3 regions of the Mammaliicoccus lentus genome follow, and region 3 is predicted to be linked to each of the others. Evidence: predicted binding sites of a transcription regulator. Region 3 holds the regulator's gene; each other region holds the start of a gene.
What was found. The regulator Rex, encoded in region 3, represses fermentation and respiration genes when NADH is low (regulators of the CRP and FNR family bind a similar motif). The targets are predictions, from matches to a motif close to TTGTGAAATATTTCACAA.
Positions count from the first base shown of each region.

Region 1: ahlS (AhlS family quorum-quenching N-acyl homoserine lactonase) is a predicted target of Rex. The motif match lies at 3,393-3,410, and genes of this name have one in related genera.
Region 2: ACNMOQ_RS03275 (nitrate/nitrite transporter) is a predicted target of Rex. The motif match lies at 3,041-3,058, and genes of this name have one in related genera.

Region 1 is NZ_OX344834.1:53,402-59,177, forward strand. Features, by position in the region: gene ACNMOQ_RS00225 (ATP-dependent nuclease) at 1-494, shown strand, start outside; gene ACNMOQ_RS00230 (UvrD-helicase domain-containing protein) at 518-2,032, shown strand; gene bla (BlaZ-like penicillin-hydrolyzing class A beta-lactamase) at 2,405-3,256, opposite strand; gene ahlS (AhlS family quorum-quenching N-acyl homoserine lactonase) at 3,446-4,294, shown strand; gene ACNMOQ_RS00245 (zinc-dependent alcohol dehydrogenase family protein) at 4,311-5,444, shown strand; gene ACNMOQ_RS00250 (acyltransferase family protein) at 5,549-5,776, opposite strand, start outside.
Region 2 is NZ_OX344834.1:703,655-709,430, reverse strand. Features, by position in the region: gene moaC (cyclic pyranopterin monophosphate synthase MoaC) at 1-111, shown strand, start outside; gene ACNMOQ_RS03285 (MogA/MoaB family molybdenum cofactor biosynthesis protein) at 113-613, opposite strand; gene ACNMOQ_RS03280 (ThiF family adenylyltransferase) at 625-1,626, opposite strand; gene ACNMOQ_RS03275 (nitrate/nitrite transporter) at 1,819-2,979, opposite strand; gene ACNMOQ_RS03270 (IS256 family transposase) at 3,668-4,834, opposite strand; gene nreC (nitrate respiration regulation response regulator NreC) at 5,351-5,776, opposite strand, start outside.
Region 3 is NZ_OX344834.1:877,123-882,898, forward strand. Features, by position in the region: gene ACNMOQ_RS04255 (ABC-F family ATP-binding cassette domain-containing protein) at 73-1,995, opposite strand; gene ACNMOQ_RS04260 (redox-sensing transcriptional repressor Rex) at 2,158-2,790, shown strand; gene ACNMOQ_RS04265 (twin-arginine translocase TatA/TatE family subunit) at 2,803-3,027, shown strand; gene tatC (twin-arginine translocase subunit TatC) at 3,100-3,879, shown strand; gene ACNMOQ_RS04275 (YeeE/YedE family protein) at 4,667-5,734, shown strand; gene ACNMOQ_RS04280 (sulfurtransferase TusA family protein) at 5,752-5,776, shown strand, end outside.

The DNA.
Region 1 (5,776 bases), 820 kb from region 3:
ACTTTGATATTCTAACTAATTTAGGTATAACCGTGATTGTTAAAACTGACAACGATTTACAAAAAGTAAGTGGTAGGGAAGAATATAATCTCTTAGGCTTGAATAGATGTCGTAAACTTGTTAATAAAAATAACATTGAAAAAATTAATGATATAAATCCAGTAGAATATGAGAGTAATATTCAATACTCTGTAGATAAAAAGAGAGAAATATATGTAGATAACTATTCATACATTAATGAGTTAGAACAAGATTTAATATATCTATCGAGGGTCGATTTAGAATATGATCTTGCTGAGATAATTCCAGAGACCATTCAAGACCTAGCGACAAATAATAATTCTCAGAAAGATGGAGTGGAATATTTACAAAGTGCAAAACTCATTAATATGATTGAATTATGCAAAGTGTTAAACACAGATTCTATAAATGAAATTTACAATCATGATAATTTTAAATGTTTAAAGGTGATGGTAGACTTATGTGGCCAATAGATAAAACAGTTCGGAAAGAGATAATGCAATGTGAGGGAAATATTGTGATTAATGCTAGTGCAGGAACGGGTAAAACTTATACTACAATACAACGTATAAACCAAGATAAAGAAAATAATAGTAATCATCGAACATTTGCAGCTATTACTTTTACAAGAAAGGCTGCGAATGAAATTGCTAGTAGACTAGGCAATAGTAAACAAGAAGGCTTTATAGGAACAAATGATAATTTTATAAGACTAGAAATAATTCAACCTTTTATGCACGATGTTTATGGTAAAGATTTCAAAAAAGAAATTAATCCTGACTTTTCAACAGATAATGAAATTCACTGTTTTAATGAGGGTGTGGAGAAAATTAAACAAACCTCACTAATTTGTAAATATAGTGAGGTTAAACAAAACTTCGCTTTTCAATTAGCTTATGAAATCTTACAAAAATCTCATGCTGCAAGAAGATATTTTAAATCGAAATACTTTAGAATATATATTGATGAATACCAAGATAGTGATGAAGATATGCATAATTTGTTTATGTATCTTTGCGAACATATAGGTATTTCTCTATTTATAGTTGGAGATAATAAACAATCCATATATGGTTGGCGAGGAGCATACCCAGAAGGTTTTAATAATTTAAAGTTAAGAGATGATTTTAATGAATTCAAACTGTGGCATAATTTTCGGTCAAATATCGCTATACAAAATTATTCGAATTTATTTATGGAGGACACTAGAGAGCACTATGAGGAGATAGAATTTCAAGATGAAATTATTCTATATACCTATACTGGTGCGTATATGGCTGTAGATTATATAGGCAGATGGGTTGATTTTAGTGAATCTTGTGCTTTTTTAAACTTTAGTAACAGTAATGCCAAGGTCTGGAGTGAGCGATTAAATGAAATAAGAGTACCTTTTGAATATATTCCTGGCTCTCCATTAGATTATTCTAATTTAGAAAGTGAACATATTTGGGTAACAAGGGCATTAGCTAAATATCACTTGCAGTCCCGTTATAATGAATACGATTTTAGAGATGAGATTCCCATGCCAGATTCATTTAGTTTTTCTAAAATAAAACATTTATTAAAACAAATTGATCCTACTGAAAATAATAAAAAATTTATAGATGATTGTTTAAATTTATTCGATTATTTAGGATATAGTAAAGATTTAAGAAAAATTGAACACGAAATTGATATACTCTTTGATGTAATCAACGATGAACAATATATAGCTACATATAATCAAAGTAATTATAAACACACATGCGGAACTATCCATTCTTCTAAAGGATTAGAATTTAATCAAGTCATAATTAATGCTGGGGACTTTAACTTTCAGAGAGAGGATGCTAATTTCTTGCATTATGTAGCTATTACTAGGCCTGAAAGTAGATTGTTGATAATTGGAAATAGTCATCAAAGCGAATCTTATATGGCCTATGTACAACAGGCTATATTTCAATCAAATCAATTACAGAACAATATTGAATTAAATAAAGTGTTAAAAGGCATAGCATTAGATATGAATTAAGTCGATGAGAAATTATCTATTTAAATGGCATGTATGACTTATAAATTCCATTAAGATGATATGGCCTTACTGACGGTTAATAGGAATAGACCTTATTATACAAATATTGATTGCTGATAACTCTCAATATTTGATGAAGCAGGCTGGGACATAAATAAATGTCTCAGCCTGTTTCATCATATTGGCAGTAGCTGACTGGTATGAAATTGTGCTTATATCAAGCTTTTTTCATACCTAGTCATTCTTGTCGGGGTGGATTACGAAATCTTTTTAACAAAATGAGATTTCTGTACAACTCTCATCTTATGTTAATGACAATTAAACTATTAATCTACTCATGCTTTCTATTATGTCGTCTACTAAGGTCTAAAATTATTCACTAATATTTTTCAAAACTTCCCCAGCTACTTCACTTACTATTTTATCGTTAGGTTTAGCGTCTTTATTATTTTTATTAGTGAATATAACTAATATTATAGGTTTATCTTGTCCTTTTGGATAAATAAAAGCAACATCATTTCTTGAACCATACGTAACTGCCTGACCGCTTTTATCCATAACTTTAAAGTCGGATGGAGCACCATCCTTAATTAACGTATCTCCACTTTTATTTTTTAACATTAGGTTCATTAAGAAATCTTTATTTGATTTACTAAGATTGCCATCGATTATAAGTTTATTCAATGTTTTACCAAAGGCTAAGGGAGTGGTTGTATCTCGTTTGTCTTTTGGTGTATATAAATTCAAATCGGGTTCTTTTCTTGATGGATACGTCATTGTATCACCTAAGTCTACTAATCTTTTTTTAACTTTTTTATAACCGCCTAGCTCGTCAATAACTTTATTATTAGCAGTATTATCACTATATAACATGTTAGCTTCTATAAGTTTCTTTAAAGTTATCTCTTTGTCGACATATTTTTCTAACACAGGTGAATATGTAACAATATCGTCCTTACTTATGTGAATTTTTTTATCTAATTTATTAGAAGGTACTTTTTCAAGTAACATGGCACTACTTACAGCTTTTAATGTAGACGCGTAAGCAAAGCGTTTATCTTCATTAAATGATAATTCTTCACCGTTTTGAGTATTAAGAGCATACATACCTACATTTGCATCATATTTTTTCTCAACTTTATCTATTGCACTATTATTTGAATCTTTATTATTACAAGCACTTAATACCAATAATAATACGCTTAATATTATTAATTTTTTCATTTTTATACCCCTTTATATTAAAAATGTAATCTTCGTGAAAATAATAACATTATAACATGTTGAATGAATAACAAAAATCAAATAATTATACAAAATATAGAAACAATATAATCCGATGGGTATAATTTTACACCAAAAGTGAAAGGGTTTACAATGGGGAGTAACATATAATTAAAGGGGTTGATTGTATTGGTAAATATAAAAAAAGAACGTATGAAAATCTATGTTTTGGATAATGGACGCATGCAAATGGACAAAAATCTAATGATAGCTAATTCAAACCAAGCCACGCTCGACAATCCTAATAAAGAAAATGAACTACATGAATTTCCGATTTATACAGTTTTTATAGACCATCCGGATGCTAAAATTTTATTTGATACTGCTTGTAATCCTAATTCAATGGGTGAAGAGGGTCGTTGGATTAATGCGACACAGAAAGCTTTTCCGTATTTTTCAGATGACTCGTGTCATTTACCTAATAGGCTAGAACAGTTGGGCGTTGACCCTAAAGATGTAGATATAGTAGTTGCTTCACATTTACATCTAGATCATGCTGGTTGTTTAGAATACTTTACAAACGCAACTGTTATTGTTCATGATGATGAATTCAGTGGTGCGATGAAGTGCTATGCACGTAACCAACAAGAAGGTGCATATATTTGGAGTGATATTGATGCTTGGATTAAAAGTGATTTAACTTGGCACACAATTTCACGTGATCAAGACCACTTGAACCTTGTAGATGGCGTGAAGGTACTGAATTTTGGTAGTGGCCATGCTTGGGGAATGATTGGTCTTGAAATTGAAACGGAAGAGCTAGGCACGTTAATCTTAGCTTCTGATGCTATTTATACACGAGAAAGTATGGAACCTAAATTGCAGCCACCTGGAATTATTTATGATTCCATTGGTTGGGCAAACTCAGTTGAATATATTAAGCGACTCGCAAAAGAAAAAAACGCAGAAATCTGGTTTGGTCATGACGGTAATCAATTTGAGACTTTTAGAAAGTCTACTGATGGTTATTATGAATAAAAGGGTGTGTATATAAATGAAGACAAAAGCAGCAGTATTATATGAAATGGGTGTAGAAGGTCCTTATGAAAAAGCTGAACCTTTAAAGATAGAAACATTAAACCTTGATAATCCTAACAAAAATGAAGTATTAATTAAAATTCATGCAGCAGGTTTATGTCATTCTGATTTATCAGTGATTAACGGAAGTCGACCGCGACCAATGCCTATGGCGTTAGGACATGAAGCGGCAGGAGAGATTATAGAACTAGGTGAAAATGTTACCGATTTTGAAGTTGGAGACCATGTTGTTTGTACATTTATTCCAAGCTGTGGAAAGTGTATACCTTGTCGTGAAGGACGACCGGCATTATGTGAAAATGGTGCTGCTTCAAATGAAAAAGGTGAAATGTTAGAAGGTGGATTTCGTTTATCTAAAGATAATGATGTCATCCATCACCATTTAGGCGTTTCTGGATTCTCTGAATATGCTGTTGTATCAGAAAATTCTATAGTAAAAATTGATCCAAATATTCCTTATGAACGTGCAGCTGTGTTTGGTTGTGCTGTTATTACAGGTATAGGGGCTGTTATAAATACAGCGCAGATTAGACCAGGTAGTAATGTCGCTGTAGTAGGACTTGGAGGAATAGGATTAAATGCTATTATTGGTGCAAAACTGGCCGGTGCAAATGAAATTATTGCATTAGATATAAATGAAGATAAATTTGAAATTGCTAAAAAATTAGGTGCAACAGCAGTATATAATTCAGGCGATGAAAATGTAATAGAAGAAGTTAAGCAATATATTACAGGCGGGGCTGAATATGTATTTGAAACAGCAGGTGTAGTGCCAGCAATGCAAGTAGCATATGCAATAACAAAACGAGGTGGAACAACAGTTACAACAGGTTTACCTGATCCTAAAGCAGAATTATCAATTCCTCAAGTAACTTTAGCAGCTGAAGAAAGAACGATTAAAGGTTCATATGTTGGAAGTTGTGTTCCTGATCGTGATATACCTAGGTTTGTTAGTTTGTATCAAAGTAATCGGCTTAACGTTGATCCATTAATCAGTGATGTCATTTCACTTAATGAGATAAATAAAGGCTTTGATCAATTAGCAAATGGCGATGCAGGTAGAATTATTATTAAAATGACAGAATCATAAATATAGAAACTAAATAAAAAAACCAAGGCGCTTATCAACTCATGACAGGCATCTTGGTTTTTTATTTTATATCATATAGGGTTTAGCAACGTAATTAAGTTATTTTAATTATTGTATGGTTGTCTACCAATTACAAATTTAAATATTTTAAATTCTCTTAATAATATACCAATTCCCAAACAGCATCCTACTATAAACAGTAATGATATTGGGATGAAAATTAATGTTTTTTCTTGGAAAATACTTGTGTATTGAAAAATGTATTCAAGAATTATAGGGTGCATTAAGTAGATAAAGAATGAAAATGCACTTATTAATTTTACTGAATTAAA
Region 2 (5,776 bases), 170 kb from region 3:
GCTTTAACAATTTATGATATGTGTAAAGCTGTAGACAAAGGCATGATTATTGGTGAGACTTATTTATCTCATAAATCCGGAGGCGTTAATGGAGACTTCAATCGTCAATAATTTACTTATTAAGCTCATACACTAAATGATTTAATTCTTTAGTTATGAGCTTTTCCATTGCCAATTTCACAGCGCCAGTTGACCCTGGTATAGACATTATAATTTGCTTACCTACTGTTCCAGCGACTGCTCTAGATAAAATTGCACGAGAACCTACATCTTCTGTATAGCTCAAATATCTAAATATTTCTCCAAAGCCCTCTATTTCTTTATCAAATAACGGTGTAATTGCTTCGATTGTAACATCTCGTGGACTTATACCTGTCCCACCTGTTGTTATAATGGCGTCAATATCTTGGGATAGCCATGTTTGAATAGCTTCTCGTATAAAAGATGCATCATCTCTAACTATTTTATAATGCTCTTCTTTTACCGACACATTCATACCATTTAAATAAGATAGAACAAGTTGCCCACCTTTATCAGTTTCTTTATTTCTAGTATCACTAACTGTTAAAACTGCAATGTTTATATTTCTATCAATTTTATCAATCACACTCATTATTTAACCTCCTAACCAAACATATTTTCTACAAATTGTTTACCCTCTTCTACAGATCCGATATCGTGAATTAATAATCTTCCGTTATTAAAAGCAACAACTCGGTGATCATCATATAAATATTGAATCATATAAGCATTTGATTTATGCAACAAACCATTTTGAGCTATAAACTTTTCAATAGCTGGGCGATTTAACTTTTCATTAATATATTGAATTGTATCGCGACCACACAGCTCAGTAATCATTTGACTTGATGATGATAAATGAGGATAAGTTGGATTTTCTCCGCATGTTTCACATTCATCTCGTTTCATTTGTGTAAAACCAAATGATTGATGGTCACCTTCCCATACATCACCGAATGTTAACTTCGGCGTAAACTCTTCTCCAGATAAAATTTTAAGCGCATCTGTTACTTGTAAGCTTGTCGCCATAGTAACTGCTGGATTAATGACACCAACAGTATCACAAGTGCGATTTATAGCTGGGATTTCTGGTAATAAACAATTAAAGCACGGTGTTTTTTCTGGGATAAATGTAGCTTGAACATATGTAGATTCTAAGCAAGCACCATAAATCCATGGAATATTCATTTTATATGCAAAATCATTTATTAATAATCTCGTATTAAAATTATCTGTAGCATCAATGATGACATCAGAATATCTTGCAACTTCTTGTAATAATTTAGCGTCACATTGTGCGATATAAGTTTTTATTGTTATATCTTCTCTAATTTTTCTTAAATGTTTTTCTGCAGCGACTACTTTTGGAAGCATTTCTTTTATATCACTTTCAGTAAATAACGTTTGTCTTTGCAAGTTTGATACTTCTACATAATCACGATCTATAATATTTAATCGCGCTATCCCTGAGCGTGTTAACTGTTCCGCAACATGCGTTCCAAGTGCACCCATCCCTACTATTGTCACATTACTTTTTGCTATATTTTCTTGTCCTTTTTCACCAATTTTATCAAATAAAATTTGACGAGAATATCGTTCGTTCATTTATACCAACCTTTCACGACTCTTTATCTCTATTATAGATTGAAATTGCAATATCCTCAATCAATAGAGGGAATTGAACAGAAATATAATAATTTAGGGAGCGGTACAGAAATCCTAATTTTAAAAAGATTTTATAGTGCCACTATAACTAACGAGTTTGAGAGATTGATTATGTTCCACTCCCTAAGAACATTAAATTGTTTTCTTTTCTACTTTTGTCATATGCATCATCGAGATTAAAGCTACTAAACCAAATATCGCTAACAAGAAAAATGCTAAATGGTTTGAACCTGTTAAGGCTGTGACCATAGTAATAATAAGTGGTGGGAAAAATCCTCCTAAACCGCCCATCATTGATACGATTCCGTTTACTACACCAGCTTCTTTGCTGAAATAAGTAGGAACAAGTTTGAAAATTAGCCCATTTCCAATACCTGCAGACACACTGATTGTTAAGCAACCAATTGTAAATAACATGATATGATTTGATAATGCTAGTATTAAAGCACCAGCTATCATAATGCCAAAGAATATTTTCAACATATTTAATGCATTAAATTTATCGCCTAACATACCACCAATTGGTCTTAATATTGTAGCTATTGCGATAAACACACCAGTTCGTATCCCTGCATCTACTTTGTCGATTTCAAAGTGTCCTACTAAAAAGTTTGGTAAAAATAATCCGAAAGCTACGAATGCACCAAATGTGATGAAATACCAAAAACTGAAATAGTAAAGTTTATAGTTGTTTGCTACTTGTTTAGTTTGTTTTAACATAGGTACTTTAACTTTAGGCTCTTGTTTATCTCCAAAAACAAACATCAAAATAGCAAATAACGCCATTACTAGTACATATAATTGAACAGTATGTTGCCAACCTATAGCCCCTGCTATTGGTGGAGCTAAAAATGATGAAACAGCTGTACCTAAATTACCCATACCGTATATACCATTAGCAAAACCATGTTTTTCTTTCGGATAATATTTAGGAATCGATGTAACACCAACTGAAAACACTGCACCACCTAAACCAATAAAGAATCCAGCTATCATTAGTCCTGTAGTTGAAGTTGCTTGACTTAAATAAAATACTGGAAAAATTAAAATAATAAAACTAATTAAAAAGACAAGTCTAGATCCAATTAAGTTTGTGTAATAACCAATAGGAATTCTTAGAATTGAACCTAGAATAACAGGTATCGCTAAAATAATAGCTTTCTGACTTTCTGGTACGTTAAAATCTTGTGATATGTATGGCATTAAAGGAGCTAAAATACTCCACACCATAAATCCTGCCATTAAGCTTAAGGTTTGTAACGGTAATTGGACTTTACCTGTGTTGTTTTTCATGACTTTCACCCTTTTTATTTGTAGATAATTTAAAACTCTTTTCAACTACATTTTAGGTTATTTGTGAAAAACTGCACATAAGGAATTCCCCTTACCTCCTTCAGTAATTTCCCTATAAAGTAATGTTGTGAGGTAGAAGTACTTAACTCAAAATAATTTTCCTAATCTGCTGATTTGAAAGTGCATGGTTGTCTAGAGTATGGCTCGAGCCTGTAGTCTCTCGCGCATACTATTCCCTTGGGCGTCAGCACTTTACAAATTCGTGCAAGTGAAATTCAAAGCTAAATTGATAGTTAATCTAATAAATTGAGCTCTTATTGGATTTTCGGCTTAATTAATCCAACTAAACGGGTTCTTATTGGATTTTCAACTTAATTAATCCAACTAAACGGGTTCTTATTGGATCTTCGGCTTAATTAATCCAACTAAATGGGCTCTTATTGGATTTTCAACTTAATTAATCCAACTAAACGGGTTCTTATTGGATTTTCAACTTAATTAATCCAACAAAACAGGCTCTTATTGGATTTTCGGCTTAATTAATCAGTCAAGTCCATATTTATGTGTAATATCTTTAGAAGTAATCAACCTTTGGTTTTTTAGAATGTATTAACAAAATAAATCTGTTTGATTTTTAGCAGATTCATTTTGTTAATCTCTACTTATTTTTCAAAAATAAGTAGTAAGTTTAAGGAATAAAAGGTCTTTTAGCATTATCTAGATTTTCTTGAATATCCATGAGTAATGCACCAATTAATCTAAAAGCTGAGTCTAGGTTAGGGAAAGTCTTAATGACTTTCTCTCTTTTTCTAAGCTGCATATTTATATTTTCAATAGAGTTAGTAGTTCGTATATTCTTATGGTGTTGTGCTGGAAATCTATAAAACTGTGTGGCATCTTCGAAGCCCTGATCTAATATATTTAAAGCTTCTGAATACTTAGGATTATTTTCATACTTAGTTACAAATTCATTTTTACTTTCAAGCGCATGTTGATATGTAGGAGCTTGAAAAATAGATTTAAGTAATGTTCTTGCCTCTTGTGAATTCTTTTTTGGAAATCTTTCAATGATGTTTTTAAGAAGATGAAATGTACAACGTTGCCAAGTTGAATCTATAAATTGTGATTTAATAGACTTAATAAGACCAGAATGTGCATCAGAAATAATGAGCTCAGGAGTTGTGAGGCCACGCATTCTTAAATCTTCAAAGAACTCAGACCAAGCCTGTTCAGATTCTTGATTAGAAATTTTAAAACCAATAATTTCACGTCTTTTAAGTTCATTTACTCCCATAGCTATATAAACTCCTTTAGAAACTATTTTATTATTCTCTCTAACTTTAATATGCATGGCATCAACAAATACATATCTGTACTGATGACTAGTAATAGGTCTACTCGACCACTTTTGAATATCGGGGTCAATATTTTTCATAACTTCTGAAATCGTAGATTTCGAAACAGATTTACCTGCCAGAGCCTCTACAATTTTCGTGATGTTTCTAGTTGAAACGCCATTAATATAAGCTTCTATCATCGCTAAAATCAGTGATTGATCAGAGCGAGAATATTGATCAAAAACTTCAGTTGTAAATTCGCCATCACGCGTTCTAGGTACTTTTAAATGAAGTGTTCCGACTGGAATCATAAAATCACGTTCATAGTAGCCATTTCGTTGTGCAATCCTTTCAGGATGCTTTTGTTTGAAATCAGCGTTCACAAACTGATCTCTTTCCATTTCCATATAAGCATTTAATACAGTTACAGCTATACTTTTCATAGCAGTATTTAAATTACTTTCTAAAATAGCACTTGCCAATTCTTCAAAGTCTACGTTAATATTTAACTGAGTCATATATAGGTCACCTCTACAATATTTTCTTAGTCGATTACATTGTACTAAAGTGAGCTATATTTGGCTCTTTTTTTATTACACAATTATATGGACATATTCAATTAATCCAACAAAAGGTGTTCTACTTGGATTATTGTCTTAATTAATCCAACTAAATGGCTCTTATTGGATTTTCAACTTAATTAATCCAACTAAACAGGCTCTTATTGGATTTTCAACTTAATTAATCCAACAAAACAGGCTCTTATTGGATTTTTGTCTTAATTAATCCAACAAAACAGGCTCTTATTGGATTTTCGGCTTAATTAATCCAACAAAACAGGCTCTTATTGGATTTTCGGCTTAATTAATCCAACAAAAGGTGTTCTACTTGGATTATTGTCATACTTAATCCAACAAGCAAGTCATCTCTTGCCACTATAAATCGTATCATCAAAAAATAACGTACAAGGCTCGATGTCCTTGCACGTTACAACTTTATATCCTATTGATTTGTACGATATGATGATTAACCATTTAAAAATCTAATAATTTTTTCTTCATAGCATATTCAACTAATTCTGGACGAGATTTTAAATTAAGTTTATCCATAATTCGTGCTTTATGTGCTTCGATTGTTTTTACTGAGACAAATAACTTTTCAGCTATGTCTTTATTTCCGTACCCTTTTGCGATTAAAGGAAGTATCTCTAATTCTCTTTGAGATAAAATTTTAAATGGATCATTCGAGTTAGTATCTGATTGGTTACTTGGGTTAACAAGCTCATTAACAAGTGCACTCGTAACTTTCGAATCAATATACATTTCATCTTTATAAACTGTTCTTACTGCGTGAATTAATTCTTCATCTGGCGCATTTTTCAAGATATAACCTTTAGCTCCATTTCTTAAAACATGAAACAGATATTCTTCATCGTCAAACATCGTTAATATAAGTATTTT
Region 3 (5,776 bases):
TGTGAATAAAAATGTGGCTAAATATAAAAAATAAAAGTATTAGAGTGTAAAAATAACTCTAATACTTTTAAATTAATCTAATTGATTTTGTATTTCTTCCCAATTATTCATACTTTCTTCGAGCAGATGTTCTGTATCTATTCTTTGTTTATTAATTTGATTACTCTTTTCAATATCATTAAATACTTCAGGCAAAGTAAGTTGATATTCATAATCTTCTATAAGTGATTCATATTCAGATATATTACTTTCTATTTCTTCAAGTTGTCTTTCTAATTTTCTTTTTTCTTTCTTTTGTTGTTTCTGATTGATATAGAAGTCATCATCATTAGTAGAAGCGGTTTGCTTTTTGTTACTTTGTTCATAGTTTTCGATTGCTTCTCGTTGCTCTAATTTTTCTAAGTAATATTGATAATCTCCCTGGAATAATTCGTTACCATCAGCAGTAATATGAAATATTTTGTTAGCAAGTTCATTAATAAAGTAACGATCATGAGTTACAAATAAGAGTGTACCTTCATAATTTTGTAGAGCTTGTTCTAACATTTCTTTTGAATCAATATCTAAATGGTTTGTAGGCTCATCTAAAATGAGTAAGTTATTTTTTTCTAACATGAGTAATGCAAGCTGTAATCTAGCTTTTTCTCCACCAGATAAATCATTGATTATTTTTTTAACTTCTTCTTGTGTAAATAAAAAACGCCCAAGAATCGTTCTAATATCTTTTTCTGGCATATGAGAATATTGATTCCAAACATAATCTAAAATCGTTAAATTAGATTTAAATTCAGCTTGTTTTTGATCGTAATAACCGATTTGGACATTGGAACCATAACGTATATCACCAGATAATGATTCTAGTTTTTGGGCAATCGTTTTTATTAATGTGGATTTCCCAATACCATTTGGACCGATTATAGCAATTCGGTCGTGTCTTTTTACCTCTAAATTTATAGGGGGTGTAATGCGATCAGAGTAGCCAATTTCTAAGTTTTTAACAGATAAAACATCTTCACCCGTTGAACGGTTAATTTCAAAAGCTATTTGAGCGCTTTTAGCATCTAGCCTTGGTTTTTCGATTTTTTCCATTCTTTCAAGAACTTTTCTACGACTTTTTGCCATACCACTTGTTGATGCTCTCGTTATATTTTTCTCAACAAATGTTTCTAATTTTTTAATTTCACTTTGCTGTCTTTCATATTCAGCCATTACTTTTTCATAATGGGCATCTCTTTCTTTTAGAAATTTACTATAATTGCCGATATAACGCTTAACAGAACCAAGTGCCACATCATATACTTGATTAACAATTTTATCTAAGAAATATCTATCATGACTGATGATGACAATAGCACCCTTAAAGTGTATTAAATAATTTTCCAACCATTCTGTAGTTTCCATATCTAAATGGTTTGTAGGTTCATCAAGCAGCAATAAATCAGGTTCGCGTAATAACATTTGAGCCATTGATAACCTTGTTTTTTGACCACCGCTAAATGAATGTATTTCTCTATCAAAATCTTCTTCAGTAAAATTCAAACCTGTTAACACTGTTTTTATTTTACTTTCATATTGATACCCATCTAATAGTTCATATTGATTAGATAAATATTCATATTGCGATAACTGTTCTTTATATTCTTCGCTATCATACTGTTCAGCATGTTCGCTTAACCATTTTGTTAAGTTATTCATTTTCTGTTCTAGCTTTATGATATGTTCGAAAGGTTTTCTCATTTCATTCATAACAGTATCGGAAGAATCTAATGTCATTTGTTGAGTTAAATAACCCATTGAAACATTTTTACCTTTAGAAAAGTTTCCAGAGTCATATGATTCAGTGCCAGCAATAATTTTCATCAATGTGGTTTTTCCAGCACCATTTCTGCCGACGATAGCTATTCTTTCGCCTGTTTTGACTTCAAAATCGACATCTGAAAATATTATGTCGCCGTCAAAAGACTTTTCTAATTTATTTATTTGTAAAAGTATCATATCTACACCTCTCTATTACTTATTATTCTACATGAAAACACTAAAGAAATGTATCTTATTTGCATACAATATTTGTATAGTTATTTCAAGAAAAGTTTGATATAATTAACCCAATAGATGTGAACGCAATCACATTATTTTATAGTAGAAAAGGTGAGGATTTTGGCGAAGAATGATGTGAAGATCCCAAAAGCAACTTTGAAACGATTGCCACTGTACTATCGATTTGTAAGCACTTTGCATAATTCAGGTGTGGACCGTGTGTCTTCAAAAGAACTTAGTGAAGGTCTCAAAATTGATTCAGCGACAATTCGTCGTGATTTTTCATATTTTGGAGAACTAGGCAAAAAAGGATACGGCTATAACATCAGTTATTTATTAAAGTTTTTCAGAACAACTTTAGAGCAAGATGATATGACAAAAGTAGCTATTGTTGGTGTAGGTAATTTAGGTACTGCACTCGTTAACTATAACTTTACGGTTAATGATAGAATGCAAATTGTAGCAGCTTTTGATCAATCTGAAGATGTAGTAGGTAATATGGTAGGTAAATTAACGATTGATAGCATGGACGATTTCGAGAAAGTACTTGAAGAACTTGGTATTGAAGTTGTAATATTGACAGTACCACAACAAGCTGCACAAAAAGTTGCAGATAGAATAACAAAAGCAGGTATTACTGGAATACTGAATTTTACACCTCAAAGAGTAAACGTACCTGAGAAAGTTCAAGTACATCATATAGATTTAGGAATAGAACTACAATCTTTAATCTTCTTTATGAAGAATCAATAGGAGGGTATCAAGATGGAAGCATTAGCGTTTATCAATACTGTCGGCATTTCAGGACCAGTTAGTTTATTATTTATAGGGGTAGTTGCACTGATTATTTTCGGACCGAAGAAATTACCACAATTCGGAAGAGCAATGGGTTCAACTTTGAAAGAATTTAAAGACGCTACAGATGGCATGACAAACTTCGACGATAAGAAAAATAACGACGAACAAAGTCAGGACAAAGAAGTTAAATAAAGCACGGACATAATGTTCATATAAATGTGGCGGGAATCCTGCCACATCTTTTTTTAGATTGGAGGTAAAGCGGTGAATAAAGACAACTTAACATTTGTCGAACATTTAGAAGAATTGCGTAAACGTATAATGGTAGTTGCTTACTTTCTAATCGGGGGATTAGTAATAGGTTTTTTCTTTGCAAAACCAGTCATTCATTACATTACGAATGATGATTTTACTCAATCATTAGAACTAAATGCTTTCAGAATAACGGACCCTCTTACAATATACATAGCAATGATTGTCGTAATAGCTTTTATAATTGTCTCACCAGTTATCTTATACCAGTTATGGGCTTTCATATCACCAGGATTACATCCAAAAGAACAAAAAGTCACTTTAAGTTATATTCCTTTTAGTTTAGGATTATTTATCATTGGATTATTGTTTTCTTATTTTGTTATTTTCCCTTACTTAATTTCGTTTACAATGGGATTGGCAGACGATATGGGCATTAAACAAACGATAGGCATTAAAGAATATTTTAGTGAGTTGTTTAAATTTACTATACCTTTCGGATTTGTATTTCAACTGCCTATACTGCTATTGTTTTTAACGCGATTAGGTATTGTGACACCAATGTTTTTAAAGAAAAACAGAAAATATGCATACTTCATATTATTAGTCTTAGCTGCTTTAATAGCACCGCCAGACTTTATGACACATATACTATTCACGCTTCCTATGATTGTACTGTATGAAATAAGTATTTTGATATCTAAGGTTGGATATAAGAAATATTTAAAAGCAGAACAAAAACTTATGGAAGAAGAATTAGGTATGGATGAAGATGAAACAGAAAAGAGCTAGGGATGTAAATCCTTATCTCTTTTTTTGGATTGGATTGATCAAAAAGCAAGAGTTGATATTGTTGTTTGATTAAGTATTATATAAATCCAAGTAGTGGCTCCTTATTAGATTTAGTATCTCAATAATCCAAGTACACATACCTTTATTGGATTTTCTACCTCAATAATCCAACTAACTATACTCTTATTGGATTAACGATGACAATAATCCAATTAACCACACTCTTATTGGATTTACTCCAACAATAATCCAATTAACCACACTTTTATTGGATTTACTACAACAATAATCCAATTAACCACACTCTTATTGGATTTACTAAGACAATAATCCAATTAACCATACTCTTATTGGATTTACTCCAACAATAATCCAATTACACATACTCTTATTGGATTTACTCCAACAATAATCCAATTAACCACACTCTTATTGGATTTACTCCAACAATAATCCAAGTAATCATGCTTTTATTGGATTAAGTAACACGTAAACTTAAGAATTAACTTTTTTTCTGGTTCAAACCTAAAAGTAATACACTTTCGAATATCTTCACGAGGAAAATCTAAAGTAATATATGATTTAAGAGTCGCTATAATAGCAATAAACTTAAGAAAAATGGAAGATATAAGAACTATAAAACCAAGTCTGAGACACAATTATGTCCTAGACTTGGTTTTATTTTGTGCTGTATAAATTTTGTAATCAAATAGTAACTTGAAAAATCCAGAAATATGATATAATATTATTCCTATCGTTATAATCAGAATAGGAGTTGTTAAATGAAATGATCTGGATGATAATTAGTGGTTTAATTGTTGGTATATTACTTGGCTTCGTTATGCAAAGAACAAGATTTTGTTTAACTGGCGGATTTAGAGATATGTACGTACAGAAAAATAATAAAATGTTTTATGCTTTGTTAATTGCTATTTCAGTTCAAAGTATCGGGTTATTTACTTTAGTAGGTTTAGGCGTATTTAAACTAGAAGCTGCAACATTTCCTCTAGTTGGTACAATAATAGGATCATTTGTATTTGGTATAGGTATTATACTTGCTGGAGGATGTGCAACTGGTACTTGGTATAGAGCTGCTGAAGGCCTTATTGGTAGTTGGATTGCTTTAGTTCTATATGGTGTAACTGCTGCAATTATGAAATCGGGTCCTTTAAATCCATTACAAGAAAATATAAATTCATATACAGTTGTGAATTCAAATATGGCAGAAACATTAAATATTCCAGTATGGATTTTAATAGTATTATTAGTTGGTATTACAGCTTACTTTGTTACAAAGACATTAAAAAAACCAAAAATAGCTATACCTCAATTGAAACAAAAGCATACGGGTATTAGACATATATTATTTGAAAAGAGATATCATCCATTTGCTGCTGCTGTAGTAGTAGGATTAATTGCATTGATTGCATGGCCAATGAGTGCATCAACAGGTAGAATTGGTGGTTTAGGCATTACAACACCATCAGCAAATATCGTTCAATTTTTAGTTACTGGCGACATGTCATTAATTAATTGGGGTGTATTTCTAGTATTAGGAATCTTTGTTGGTTCTTACATTGCAGCTAAAGGTTCAAGAGAATTCAAATGGAGAATGCCGGATACTAAAACGATTCGCAACAGTGTTATTGGTGGAGCTTGCATGGGTGTAGGAGCATCATTAGCAGGTGGTTGTTCTATAGGTAACGGTTTGGTATCAACTGCAGCAATGAGCTGGCAAGGTTGGGTTGCATTACCTTCAATGATTGTTGGAGCATGGTTTATGAGTTACTTTATCTTTGTTAAGCCTAGAAAAGCAAAACAAACAAAAACACAAGTTTCAACTCAAAGTATATAATTAAGGAGTGTTTATAAATGGTACATGAATTAGGTACAGTAG